2 linked regions of the Mastigocladopsis repens PCC 10914 genome follow. The protein of the gene in region 2 interacts with the protein of the main gene of each other region in a pairwise test. Links are inferred from orthologs where the notes say so. Each region holds a gene or a part of one and is shown on either strand. Other genes may lie near its edges.

Evidence for each region. The genes of interacting proteins can lie anywhere in the genome.
Region 1: the proteins of rlmN (region 2) and ftsZ interact in binary tests that used the Escherichia coli proteins (3 or more experiments, as listed by UniProt). The link is inferred for Mastigocladopsis repens PCC 10914 from one-to-one orthologs.

Annotation. Positions count from the first base shown.
Region 1 is NZ_JH992901.1:284,513-291,241, forward strand. Bases 1,445-4,318 are described here. They hold ftsZ (cell division protein FtsZ), read left to right. Parts: upstream 1,445-2,173; coding sequence 2,174-3,463; downstream 3,464-4,318. Other genes in these bases: MAS10914_RS0103375 (hypothetical protein), read right to left, coding at 3,701-3,916; gshB (glutathione synthase), read right to left, coding at 3,913-4,318. In the rest of the region: MAS10914_RS0103355 (cell division protein FtsQ/DivIB), read left to right, coding at 1-654; MAS10914_RS33880 (hypothetical protein), read right to left, coding at 874-1,152; more of gshB, read right to left, coding at 4,319-4,878; grxC (glutaredoxin 3), read right to left, coding at 5,014-5,286; MAS10914_RS31970 (cistern family PEP-CTERM protein), read right to left, coding at 5,851-6,729. UniProt on the Escherichia coli protein: Essential cell division protein that forms a contractile ring structure (Z ring) at the future cell division site. The regulation of the ring assembly controls the timing and the location of cell division.
Region 2 is NZ_JH992901.1:5,421,274-5,429,231, forward strand. Bases 1,019-3,862 are described here. They hold rlmN (23S rRNA (adenine(2503)-C(2))-methyltransferase RlmN), read left to right. Parts: upstream 1,019-1,821; coding sequence 1,822-2,904; downstream 2,905-3,862. Other genes in these bases: cobM (precorrin-4 C(11)-methyltransferase), read left to right, coding at 1,019-1,152; MAS10914_RS0126105 (phenylpyruvate tautomerase MIF-related protein), read left to right, coding at 1,368-1,721; MAS10914_RS35955 (replication restart DNA helicase PriA), read right to left, coding at 2,956-3,135. Also shown: lgt (prolipoprotein diacylglyceryl transferase), read left to right, coding at 1-122; more of cobM, read left to right, coding at 340-1,018; excinuclease ABC subunit UvrC, read right to left, coding at 3,950-5,827; MAS10914_RS0126120 (hypothetical protein), read left to right, coding at 6,330-6,509; MAS10914_RS0126125 (response regulator), read right to left, coding at 6,528-6,950; MAS10914_RS0126130 (peptidylprolyl isomerase), read right to left, coding at 7,604-7,958.

The DNA.
Region 1 (6,729 bases), 5.1 Mb from region 2 along the record:
GCGATTTCAGGCAATCACTTACTTTCTGACGAAGCGATTCAGTCACTGCTCGTGCTCTCCTATCCCCAGTCTTTATGGCGGATAGAACCTCATAGGCTTGCCGAATCTCTAGAACAGCAATCGACTATTGCACAAGCAACTGTCAGTCGTCGCCTCTTTCCACCTGGGTTAATAGTCCAGATTAACGAACGAGTACCTGTAGCGATGACCCAAAATTACCGGGAGCAACAAAATACTGACACTGGTAACAATAAAGCCTCTGTGGGGTTACTAGATGCAACTGGTGTTTGGATACCTCTGGAAAAATATACATCACTCAATCCCAGCTTAAGATTACCCAGTCTCAAGGTTGTTGGCTCGCCAGAGCAGTACCGCCCCTATTGGACTCAACTTTATCAAGCTCTTAGCCAGAGTTCTGTTAACGTCATGGAAATTGATTTTCATGATCCAACAAATTTAATTTTGAAAACAGAACTGGGAAACATACATCTTGGGGCACCAAGTTCCCTATTGCTAGAAAAAATTAAGGTAATGGCACAAATGCGCCATTTACCAGCAAAACTCAATCCTAATCAAATAGAGTACATTGATCTGAAAAATCCAGACCTTCCATTAGTACAAATGAACCAAAAAAATAACAACTTAACTCCCTAACTCCCTAAAAAGATTTGGTGTATTTGATGTATAAAACACACTTAATTAATAAAGAAGTTTTATGCTAATAAATATACAATTTTTTTGTATTTTAGTAACCCAAGTAAAAATCGGCCTTAACTTCTAATTAAAATGGGAGGAATAATCATAAAAACTTCTATTTGGGAGTAGAAGCAAAGCTTATTGTTACCCTAACATCTAATGATGGGGTGCAAGATGTTAGACAATTTGATGATGGCGTCTGGGTTGGAAAACGCTTGTTGCCTGCTTAGCATTCGACTGAAGGCACACCCGATAGCCGTAAGGCGTGGCGTCAGCCATAGGGGTTTTCCTCCGCTGGTGACTGCTGAAAAGCTCTCCCGGCATAAAGCAAGTGGCGTCAGGTAACTGGCGTTGGCGCAACCTCTGGGGAGGAGATACCCGTAAGCGCAGAGCGCACACTAGGTGTTGGCGCAGCCTGTCCTCCGGACTTACGCCGTAAGGCGTGGCGTCAGCCATAGGGGTTAGCCCGACCTAGCCAACTACGTTCACCATATCTCCTGCGGAGACGCTACGCGAACGCAAAGCGTGTCCTTGGAACATAGGTGTGCCCAAGGTATACCCAAAGAGCTTGCCATAGGTAAAATCCTGCTGCAACGAGCGTGGAGGATAGTGCAACCCAAAGGCAGAGGCGGCTTCCAGTCGATTCCTCTAGACGCCCATAAATAATTGTAGTAGCGCAGAGTAAAACTCTTCTTGAGGCAAAGGTAGACTTTTTCGGTTGTAAAGTGTCCCTTCTATAGAGGCGAACCTAACAACAACCCAACTAGGGTGTACCATTACTTAACCAACAATTTCTTAATTATCTGCAGTTTAGAGATAGGTAAGTAGAAGATCAATTTTGTCTCTTAAATGGTAAATACTATTGCCCAAATCTTTGTAACAGACGAGACGCACCACGATGCGTCTTTACAAGTTATGCAATTATTTCAGGATCTTGTGTACAGAATTTCTTGTTTTCAGCACTTGTGTATACGTAATCACTTAAAATTACTCCGAGGGAGCGATTTTGAAGGAGGAAAGAATTGGTTTTACCAGTGGTTGGGATATTTATATCATTTAAATTTATACCATAAATCTATGTGTGGGGCGGATAGCGAAAAAAAACCAGTGGCCCCAGTTGTAAAATGAATATCCCATGTCAGTCACTAGCCCAAACACGGAGATATTATTGGGGATACCAACGGTGTACTGAGCCAAATCAGCAAAATAGCAGTGAAGATATTAATGTCTGGTGGAAGTTATACAGGTCGATTTTAGGTGAATATAGGTATACTTCACTAGAATTAGCTGTATGACTGGGTGCCTGAATGGTTTACCCAATAGCAAACTTTCGCACCTCCAATCCTCTTTGGGCTGGAAGTAGAAAGAACAATAAACAAAAATGCCATAGATTATGGCAGCGTCAGCGTCAAACTATAGTTGACTCCTAGGTGAATAACACCTTAAAAAGTCGTTTATCTACATGCTCGCAACTCCGATGACACTTGATAATAACCAAGGGCTTACCTATAAAAACTCCCAATCTCCCGGACAACAGGGGGTTTCGCTGGCAATCAACTCCACTAATCCCTTTAATAATGCTGGGATAAACTACGGACAAAATCACGATAGTAAGAAGATTCCCGGCGAAGAAACTCGAATGGGTGACATTGTTCCAGGTCGGGTCGCCAATATCAAAGTGATTGGCGTGGGTGGTGGCGGTAGCAATGCTGTTAACCGCATGATTGCTTCTGATGTGACAGGAGTGGAATTTTGGTCAATCAATACTGATGCCCAAGCGCTCACCTTGGCATCTGCTCCCTGTCGCTTGCAAATTGGACAGAAGCTAACACGGGGTTTAGGAGCTGGTGGCAATCCTGCTATTGGTCAAAAAGCAGCTGAGGAATCACGAGACGAGATTGCCAAAGCTTTAGAGGGTGCCGACTTAGTGTTTATCACCGCTGGTATGGGAGGGGGTACTGGTACTGGTGCAGCCCCTGTTGTTGCCGAAGTCGCAAAAGAAATGGGTGCTCTAACTGTGGGCGTGGTCACACGTCCATTTATCTTTGAGGGGCGTCGCCGCATCAGCCAAGCAGAGCAAGGCATTGAAGGTCTAAAAAGTAGGGTGGATACGCTCATCATCATCCCCAACAACAAACTGTTGGAAGTGATCCCAGAGCAGACGCCGATGCAAGAAGCTTTTCGTTATGCAGATGATGTGCTGCGCCAAGGGGTACAAGGTATTTCAGATATCATCACGATCCCTGGTTTGATCAACGTTGACTTTGCCGATGTGCGAGCTGTTATGGCGGATGCTGGCTCGGCGTTGATGGGGATCGGCATTGGTTCAGGAAAATCAAGAGCCAGAGAAGCGGCGATCGCTGCCATTTCTTCACCGTTATTAGAATGTTCCATTGAAGGCGCAAGAGGTGTTGTCTTTAACATTACTGGTGGCAGCGACCTCACTCTACATGAAGTGAATGCCGCTGCGGAAACAATTTATGAAGTCGTTGATCCCAACGCCAATATTATTTTTGGAGCGGTGATTGATGACAGGCTCCAAGGTGAGGTAAGACTTACCGTAATTGCCACGGGATTTACAGGTGAAGCACAAGCCGCACCAACCCAAAACGCTAACCAACCACGGGTTGTCTCCCCACAACAAACAAGACGACCAATGCCACAGCCACCAGCGGCTCATCCTCCAACGCCTGTTGCGGAACCTAAAGAAAAACCAGGATTGGATATACCGGATTTTCTACGCAACCGACGTACACCTCGTAATTAAGAAATGATGAATTATGAATACAATCAGGCTGAAAAATTTTATACGACTCATCATCCACAACTTATAATTGGAGGGTTTTGCCATCTACTGGGGTGAGCAGTATTGTTATCCCTGATGATTCCAACACGTAACTAAACTCGTTTAGGTCACTGACAGACTAAATTAATTTGGGCTAGAGTTCGCTTCTTTGGATATCCGCCACTGCATTTGGTACAAAAAAGCGGGGGCGGAAAGTTTTCACGGTTCTACCTGACCAGGGTGAATGTCGATTCCTGGTACTTCTGTAATTTCCAACTTGTTTGCAACCATATAGGTTTGCCAGGGTGCTTGGGAAATTACACGGGTATAAGCCAAACTTCTAACTACTGGTGTTGCTACTGGTGAATCCATTCTCAGGATACTAGGGTCTAACTGTGCCAGTTTGGGTTTATGGCAATGGTTGTGATTGATCATTTTTTTGCTTGCTCGATCCATTGAATGACCTGATGACCAAGGCGAGTGCCGTCTAGTCGGTCTATCTCGCGCACTCCGGTGGGACTGGTGACGTTAACTTCGGTAAGATAACCACCTATTACATCGATACCGACAAAAATTAAGCCATCTTTACGTAGATCTGCGGCTATTTGAGCGCAAATTTCATGTTCTCTTGGAGTGATTTCGGTTTGGGCAACTGTACCACCAGCAGCCATGTTATTGCGAAATTCACCATGGGCAGAAAGGCGGTTGACGGCGCCAATGGGTTCACTGTTGAGTAAAATAATCCGCTTGTCTCCCTCCTTCGCTTCTGGTAAATAGGTTTGTACCATAACTGGCATTCGACCTTGGAGGGTACTGAGTTCAACTATAGAGTTGAAGTTGCGATCGCCCGGTTCTAAAATTAAAATCCCTTCTCCTGCTTTGTTACCCAGTGGTTTGAGTACCGCTCTTTCCTTGGCTTCTACAAATTGCCGGATCAATTGCTTATCAGCGGTGACGAGGGTTTCTGGAATGACTTTGGTAAATTGGAGGGCATACATTTTTTCGTTTGCCGCTCGGATACCTGAAGGACTGTTAATGACCAAGGTTTTGTTTTGGTCAATGTAGTCCAGAATGTAGGTGGAGTAGAGATAAGGGACTGTGACTGGTGGATCTGTCCGCATGAAGACGGCATCCATTGTTTCCAGGCAAAGGGCGGTGCGATTGCTCAACTTGTACCAAGTATTCACCGCCAGGTAACGTCCTTCCACCAACTGCACTGGTACAAGTTCCACTCTTTCTAGGACTGCCCAAGCTTTCCCCTCTACGACACTAAGTAGATTGGCTTGAGTTACCCAAATTTCATGTCCTAAAATTTGCGCTGCTTCCATGAGAGCAACGCTGGTATCGTGACACGGGTCAAGCTGATGGATGGGATCAATAATAAAAGCCAGTTTCACGCTTTCTGCCTCAATTGCCAGGAAATTCCAAGGTTGTTCAATTTTGATTATCCCTTTAAGAGTTATGAGTTACTATTCCTAACTCCTCACTCTTAACTTTTTTCCTTGCTTTTCAGTCTTGACTTTTGCGTAAACCTAAACATTGTTGGTAGATGCTAGTAGCTCATCCAGCTTGCCTTGAGCTTCTAGAGCATAAATATCGTCACAACCACCAATGTGATGGTTGTTAATGAAAATTTGCGGCACAGAACGCCTGCCATTTGCTCTTCGAGCCATTTGACTGCGTGCAGCCTCATCTCCATCAATGCTGTATTCGCTGAAATTCACTCCCTTTCTCGTCAGCAAATTTTTGGCACGGATACAAAACGGGCAAGTTCTCCACGTGTAAATTTCTACTTTTGGAGCCATAACATCCTCAACTTTCATTAATGTTTCTTAATTTTAAGATAATGTTGTTGTTGGCTGTCGGTGCTTGTCCCGTCTTTGCTCATCCTTAATTAGGTGCTAACTGAATTGATACAAAAAGATAAAAAAGGTTCTGGCAGGGCTAACAAACAGCACCTTTATTTTCCTTTTTTTTGTATTTTATAACACTTATTCAAATCCGTATTTATAAAGTATCCACTCGTCCGCCTGCTATTCAAAGACAAGGTAATTCAAGGGAATACTTTACCTGTCATTATTATATGTCCTTATGGAATGAACTGATAATATTGCAGTAACAAAACCTATAACTTCAGGGATTCTACTGAGAATTTTTAAAGATTAGAAGTTATTACCAGCATCTACGGAGAATAATTGTGTAAATTTTTTAGCTCAGGCTAACCATGAGGGAGCCAAGCTTGTTGCTTAGATATTACTTGCGGAAATCAACACCCTCATTTGATTTAGTTTCACAAATGCCTACTGCTTGAAAAAACAGACCAGAAGTGCATAAGCACTTCTGGTTCCAAATTTCAGCCTAATAAATACTTAGCAGTGTTGTTTAGCTCTGGGGGAAATGCTTTTTGTTTTTTTCATGACTACCAACGCACCCACAGCAAATAAACCGAGGGCAGCACTTGTACCAGGCTCAGGCACCTGTTGAGTCTGATTATATGTTCCTCGACCTGTGCCACTGTCACCGTTGAAGCCGTTACCGTCAATACTTTGATAGCGTACGCCGAAGTTACCTAAAGCAAATGAGTTAACAGCATTCTCAAAAGCAAGGGTGAAGGAAAAGTTACCAATACCATCATTGGTACTAATACCTCCATTGCTTCCTCCCTGACAGGTATTGCCGTTGGTGAAGCATACATCAATATCACCAAATTGATTGGGGAATGAGCCGCTGCGATCATTGCTAAAAAGCCCAGATACCCTTGTGTTTCCGGAACCACTTGGATCTCCGATGCCTACTAAAGAAAGTTGATTAGTAGAATTCAAGTCAGAGTAAACGTTAAAACCCAAGGCAGAAGTTCTAGATGTAATGCCATCACTAGATGTGTTATCTAGAGCGACATCAAAAGTTGCCTCATTACCAGCGAAATTTTTCAACGTAAAGAGTGCTGTAGACGAGAGTCCAGAAACATTTTGCTCGTTCACATTCCCGTCAAAGTTAAACTGGAAAGTCTTACCAATATCGCTGGATGTGAACTCTAGAAGTGGTAAGGGTCTGGTTGAAGTTTTCGAACTGCCACCAGGACTGTTGCTTGTTGTGGTATCGCTACCGGAACTAGCACTATTTGAATTGCCGCCTTCATTATTGTTGCTACTGGAATTGTTGGTTGTTGTGGTACCGCTAGTATCAACTGTTTTGCCACTAGATTTAGCTGAAGCTGAGGGAGCAAAAGTTAGACAATAAAGTCCGAC
Region 2 (7,958 bases):
TGCTTGGACCGCTACGGATAGCACAAGTTGTGAGCTTACTGGGAATAGTCTTCGGTTTAGCTGGGTTAGCTTGGCTTTACAAAGCTAAACGCCCTTTACCGGATGTCACTTCCACACCCTAGGTACATGGGGCAATGGGGAGGTGGGGGGAGTGGGGGAACAAGGGGAAATCTTAACTGTTGACCCTTGACTCAAAAATAAAAAATGCCCCAGAGCTTTGTCTAGGGCTTAACCAGGGTGCATCTACCACTACATTTTTCTAGAAGGAGGGGTTGTATCCGGAAAGATACTGAAGAAAATGCCAAAAAAATTTTTTGAGGAATTGATGTGTGTTCGCGTATGCGTGAATTTACTAAGCTAATGAGTACAAAAATAACTTATAAAGCTTTAGAACCTGCTGTGTATATCGTGGGTGCAGGACCTGGAGATCCCGATTTGTTGACACTCAAGGCGCAAAAACTGCTCCAACGTGCCGATGTGATTTTATTTGCTGATTCCTTAGTACCCCAACAGATTTTACAGTTTTGCCGCGAAGATGCGGAGATTATTCCCACTGCGAACAAGACTTTAGAAGAGATTTTACCAGTCATGATAGAACGAGTGCGATCGCACAAATCTGTTGTGCGTCTCCATTCTGGCGACCCTAGTCTTTACAGTGCTATCCACGAGCAAATGCACGTTTTGGCAGAGGCAGAAATTCCCTTTGAAGTCATACCAGGTATCAGCGCTTTTCAAGCCGCAGCCGCCAAACTCAAAGTAGAACTCACTGTTCCCGGTTTAGTCCAAACAATCATACTGACGCGCATCAGCGGACGCACAGAAGTTCCCCAAACAGAAGAATTAGCAACGCTTGCAGCCCATCAAGCTAGTCTATGTTTATATCTGAGTGCGCGTCATGTTGAAGATGCCCAAGCCAAACTCTTAGAACACTATTCAGCCCAAACGCCAGTGGCAATTTGCTATCGATTAGGGTGGAGTGATGAAAAAATCAGGGTTGTTCCCCTCAATCAAATGGCAGATTGTACTCACCAAGAAAAGCTGATTCGCACCACACTTTATGTCATCAGCCCTGCACTCTCGCAAGCATCAGCACGCTCTCGTTTATATCATCCCGAACACACTCATCTGTTTCGCTCATCTCATGATCAGTGATGAGGAGTGGGGGAAGTAAGTAGAAGGGCTTAATTAAATAAAAACTCGCGCGTCAGGGCTTTAGCCCTTTAAAATCTTATACAGAGCGATAAATCGCTCACTACGAACAAAAGTTTTATCTTACATTTAATTAAGTCCACCTACTTACTCGTGCAGCTTAATAAAATTAACTGGGTAATTGATACTATCAAAATTGAGAATTTTGAATTGTTATTATGCCTTTAATTAAAGTCCAAACTTCTGTATCCGCTCCTCTTGGAGAAGAAGTTGAAGCAATGCTCAAAAGCCTATCAGCTAAACTAGCCAGGCATACAGGAAAGCCAGAATCCTATATGATGACGGCTTTTGAAGCAGGAGTTCCTATGACATTTGGCGGTACGACAGATCCAGTATGTTACATTGAGATTAAGAGTGTCGGTACAATGAAGCCAGACCAAACCCAGGCGATGAGTCAGGACTTTTGCCAAGAGATTAACAAAGCGCTGGGTGTGCCTCAAAATCGCATCTATATAGAGTTTGCTGATGCCAAAGGCGCAATGTGGGGCTGGAATGGTACAACTTTCGGTTAATTTTTTGATTGTTTGAGTGTTGGAAACCGCAATCACAAACCCAGGCAACAAGAGCAGGAATCGCCTACCATAAAGATCCAAGGCGAATTTCTGAACTACCATGTCTGCTAAGTCTGTCTCTGTACTCCCTTCCCCCAAAACTAGTCATATTCCGCAACAACCAAACTTCTCTATTCCACCGCTTTTAGGCGCTGGTTTGGAGGAGTTAACGGCTTGGGTGCATGATCAGGGACAACCAGCTTACAGGGGAAAGCAACTGCACGAGTGGATCTATCAAAAGGGAGTGCGTAGTCTCTCGGATATCTCTGTCTTCCCCAAACAGTGGCGTGCAGAACTTGCAGAAATTCCCATCGGGCGCTCAACTATACATTACCGCTCTGTTGCCCCCGATGGCACTGTTAAATATCTTTTACAACTAGCAGATGGTCAAATTGTTGAATGTGTGGGTATCCCCACAGAAAAGCGCCTGACAGTTTGCGTTTCTTCTCAAGTTGGTTGCCCAATGGCGTGTGATTTCTGCGCTACTGGTAAAGGAGGCTACAAGCGCAATCTTGCTCGCCATGAAATTGTCGATCAGGTGTTGACGGTTCAGGAAGATTTCCAGCAGCGAGTGAGCCATGTAGTGTTCATGGGGATGGGTGAACCGTTGTTGAATACAGATAATCTGATAGGAGCCATTAAATCTTTAAATAAAGATGTGGGTATTGGACAGCGCAACCTGACTGTCTCTACTGTTGGAATACGCGATCGCATTCGTCAATTTGCTCAACATCAGTTGCAAGTCACTCTTGCTGTGAGTCTCCATGCTCCCAACCAAGCACTGCGCGAACAACTCATTCCTAGCGCCCACTCCTATCCTATAGAAGATTTGCTTGCTGAATGTCGGGAGTATGTGGAAATGACTGGACGCCGCGTGAGTTTTGAATACATTCTTCTTGCTGGTGTCAACGATCTACCAAAACACGCATTAGAACTGGCGCAACGTCTACGGGGATTCCAAAGCCACGTCAATTTGATTCCTTACAATCCCATTACAGAAGCTGACTACAAACGCCCCAACCAAAACCAAATTCAAGCTTTTGTCAACGTCCTCAAGCAGCAAAAAATTGCAGTTAGTGTTCGCTACTCGCGTGGTTTAGAAGCTGATGCCGCTTGTGGACAACTTAGAGCAAGTAAAAAGTAAAAAGGCAAAAGAAAGATTTCTCTCCTACTTTTACCTTGTTACTTTTAACTTTTACCTTGTTGCATGAATACCTGGGGCATAAGCCTCAATCACTCTACCAGTACGCATACAACTAATCATTAAGTAGTCACAGATTGGGCATTGCGTGCGAGTCAGTTGACTTTGAGATAAATAGTGCCTTTCACCTTCGCTACCGCAGTTTGGGCAGCGAATTTTTTGTACTAACTGCATTTTCAAATCCTTGTTTTTCATGATTTTTTTGAAAAAACGCAAATTAAACCTGAAAATCTTTGAGATTAAAGGTATTTAACAAGTGATAAATTATTATCTCTTAAATTAACACATTTTCGAGTATTTATACTCAATTATGTTTTTTTATTATCCTCGTTTTTAGCTTTGCTGCTATCCAGCTAAAGATATATAAATTGTTTTTACTAATTCAAATCAAATTATAAATATCCTGATCCCAATGAATAAGCCTTTGAGATTAGCTAGTTTATAGTCATATCAACTTTGTATTTTATGTTAGCCGAAGCTATAGAAGCTTTCTCAAAGCGAGATATTGGCAACAAACAGGGAAAAGCCCAATAATTCTCGGATAATAGCAACTCTCATCCCCTTTTTATGTAGTTTTTATGCAGCTACGGCAACTCAGTTTGTTTTAAATGCTAAGTCTCTACTTTCAGAGCGTCTACTCTTTTCTAGAGAGTAAACCTCCGCAGACGAACTCCATAGGCCATTAGTATTAGCTCACAGGCGTATCTAAAAAGTATGAGTTAAAAACTAACTCTACCTTTAGTCTTAGTAAAAAAATATGAATTTTTAGCTTTTATTAATCTTTGTTTATTGTTAATAATGGGATGAAACTCTAATAATAAAATTTAAGGAAAAATTCAAATCATAGAGATTAGCGTGATCAACTACAGCAGATTGCAACTAAATGAAGTACAACGCGCTTTGTCTAAAAGCCAGGCACAGAGCCAATTTTACTCCTGACTTCTGACTCCTGACTCTTGACTCCTGACTCCTGACTTCTCACCTGTGTTCAAGAAGGATGGAAATAATCGTAAATTTCCTGCGCCAAACGCGGACCAATACCCGGAACTTCAGCAATCTGTGTGGGTGTCGCTTGCCGAATATAATCAACTGAGCGAAAATGCCCTAAAAGCTGCTTTTGTCGATGGTGTCCCAAGCCTGGAATTTCATCTAAACGCGATCGCTTCAATTTATCACTACGCTGTTGTCGGTGAAAACTCACGGCGAAACGATGCGCTTCATCTCGCAAGCGCCGCAAAAGTTGCACTCCGGGTTGTTCTGCGTCAGTTTCCAGTGGTTCGGACTCTCCCGGCAAAAAAATCTCTTCTCGCCGTTTTGCCAAACTCACAACTCGCAAATCTTCCAATAAATTCATGTCTTGCAAGACTGCGAAAACCGATGATAACTGACCTTTACCACCATCTATCATAACCAGGTCGGGCCAATCGGGATTTCCCACTCGCTGTAATTGCGGATCTTCCGCATACTTGCGAAAGCGACGCTGGATAACTTCAGCAAGAGAAGCAAAATCGTCTGAGTGTCCCGTTGTGACTGTGGGATTTTTAATTTTGTAATGGCGATAGTGCTGCTTGGCGGGTAAACCGTCAACAAACACGACTTGCGAAGCAACTGCATTTGAACCCTGGATGTGGGAAATGTCGTAACCTTCGATGCGGTGGGGTAAGTCGGGTAAATCGAGAATGGTAGCTAAATCGTGCATGGCTTCTTGATTGCGATCGCCCAATTTTTGCATTCTTTGCAATTCATACTGAGCATTTCGCTCCACCATCTCAATTAATTCTGCCTTGACTTGTCGCTGAGGATTCAAAATCGTGACTTTTCTTCCCTTGCGCCCAGTCAAAACATCCGCTAATATCTCCCCATCTGGCAATTCGTGCTGTACCAAAATCTCTGCGGGAATTTCCACCGAGTCAGCAGTTTGATAATGCTCCTCCAACACTCGTTGTAAGATAGCACCAGGTTCAGCATGAGCATCTGCGACGAAAGCAAGGCGTCCTACCAATTGCCCAGCGCGAATCTGGAATAATTGAATACAGGCGAGTTGTTCGTCCCCTGCAAGGGCGATCGCATCGCGGGACACTGTATCATCTGGTAAAGAGACTTTTTGGTCAGCAGTCAGCGACTTTAACCCAGCAATTTGGTCGCGAATGCGTGCTGCTGACTCAAAGTTCAGTTCTTCTGCTACTTTGTGCATTTGCTCGGTTAGGATGTCTATGAGTTCCTGAGTTCGACCTTGGAAAACCATCGCTATTTTTTGCACGATTTTGCGGTATTCCTCTGGTGAAATCAGCTTTTGACACACACCCGGACAGCGTCCCAAATCATAATTCAAGCAAGGACGGTCTTTGAACAGCGGTTGAGGACGTTGTCGCAAAGGGAAGATCCGCTTGCACAAGCGCAATATCTCCCGCAACAGCCGAGAATCGGTATAAGGTCCGTAGAATTTATCTTTTTCTTTCCCTAATTGACGTTTACGAGTGATAAAAATACGCGGATAATCTTCTGACCATGTAATGCAAACGTAAGGATATTTTTTATCATCCTTAAGCAGGACGTTGAAATAGGGTTGGTGCTGCTTAATGAGGTTTGCTTCCAGCGCCAAAGCTTCCGCTTCGGTATCGGTGACAATGAATTCAATTTCTGTCACCTGCTTAACCATCGTGGCGATACGTTCGCTTAGTCTTTGGGAGTCTCGGAAATAGGAACGAACACGCGATCGCAACTTCCGCGATTTACCTATATATATGATGCGATCGCTTCCATCCCGCATCAAATAAACTCCTGGTTCCGGCGGAATTTCTTGTAGTCGGCGCTCCAGGCGTTCTGGATCTTTGACTAGTGGTACTGTTTGAGCAGATGTTGTCACAACCAGTGTTTGGTAATTTTACAAATTTACCTATATCTATTTTAAGTAAATTTACTGTTATTTTTTCTTGATTTCACATTTTCCCAATGGGAAGTCACCTAGTTTGATTCTTTAGCTCTTAGTCAACAGTGAATTAGGGGTAATTTCCACACTCGTTTGATGTATTTACGTTTACATTCAAGATAGCTACCCTAAGTTAATTTTTCTTTTATAAACCACTTTATTTAAAATTTACTCTTGCTTCTTTTATTTATTTATCTTGCTTCATTTGCTTTTATCTTCTTACTTATTTAACAATATTTTCATTTTTCTATCTTATCAAAAATATCTACTTACTTATATGAAATTATTATACTTCCTGGTTTAGAAGCAGGAATATTACGAATATTCTCTAGCTACAAGTAAGCATAAAATCTTAAGAGGTTTAACGGATTTCTCCAAGGAACTTTATGATTTACATTCATGTTAAATGGATTAGATTTATTGATTATCGGAGTCAAGAATGAATTTACAAGAATTTGAGTCCCAGTATCGTAACAACATGGATGAAGCTCTAAATGAGCTACAAACAGCAATTCTGCTATTAGCGCAAGTACAAAATACGATTTCCCTGCTTGGCAGTTATGTACAAAGCCTAAGTCAAACTGTTGAAGAGTATATTAATACGCAAAACCTGGAATAATTGTATGCTTAGTAGAGTTTATAGTTGAAGACCAGCAAGCTCTTCTTCAATTGCTAGGATAAGATTCGTGAGATTGACGGGTTTAACAAAGTAGCGACAAGCCCCTAATCTCATGGCTCTTTCCTGATCTGCTTTGAAAGCAAAGGCTGAAACTACGATAACAGGTATCTTTGAAAGATCTGGTTTCTGCTGGATTTGTTCTAGTAGCGAATAACCATCAACATCCGGTAATTTTAAGTCTAGTAATATTAGTTCTGGTTTGAACTTATCTATGGTTCTAAAAAAATTAGAAGCTCCTGGCAAACTTTGAACAGAGTATCTACAGTATCTGAGATAATCACTCAGCAACATTCTATTGACATCATTGTCTTCAATTAGCAAAATTCGTCTAGTTGATTGTGAATGGACTTGCTGCTCTACAGTAAGTAATTTTGCTATCATTTCTACATAGAGTTTTAGGTTAAGAACCAATGATGATTACCAGAATCCAAAATTATTGGGCAGATATTTTGTTAAAGTAATACAAATTTGCCTTGTCTTCTTTATATAAAAATATGAAAAAACTAACTTTCAATAAAACAACACATATGTATAATAATATTAATCTAGAAGAGAAACTACGTCAAAACTTCCAACTTTCTTGAACCTAGCTTTAAATATTTGTATTGGTGGCTTAATTTTTAATAATTTACAAATTGTATTGTTAAATTACTTAATTTCTTAAATAAAAATTGATGTATAGGAGTTTTATATTATGTCAACTATAATAGGTTTATTGAGAAACGCCAACACAATTTGCGTCACGCCTTTCTAGAATTGGCGATTGCAAGGGAGTGCAGCACCCTCAAGCAGATGTTCGCCGCAGGTTTCTCAGTAACTCAAGGTATCAGCTATCATCACAAAAGCTAATTGTTCATTGTTGTAGACGCTCATAGAGCAATACGGTTCAGTTAAGGATTTTTGGTGAGATTCGGTGAGGTGTAGAGACGCGCCATGGCGCGTCTCTACATTGCCGTGCTGATAACTGTTTTGGTCTTATCTGAACGGTATTGGCCCATAGAGGGCGTCTACTGGTACAGTAAGCTGATAGCGACTTATGCCACGTTCGGCTCAACTAAATTTTCTGCCCCTTGAATGACTTTTGCCGATTCAATTTTGTCACCCGCCTTCAGTTCATCCAAAACCTCTTTTCCTTCAGTGACATAGCCAAAAACGGAGTAGCGACCATCCAACAAGTTGCGTCCTGCTGGAGTGAGTTCTGGTTCAAACAGGAAGAAGAATATTTGCGAAGAACCACCGTTCACTTCACGTTCAGGACGCGCCAGCGCCACAGCACCAAAAGCAGAGAAAGGCAGAACTGGTAAATCAGTGTAACGACCAGCATCCTCTAAGGTAATGCCGTAAGTAGGTTCTTTGTCGCCTTGAGCAAGAATTTCTAAGGGAACGGCA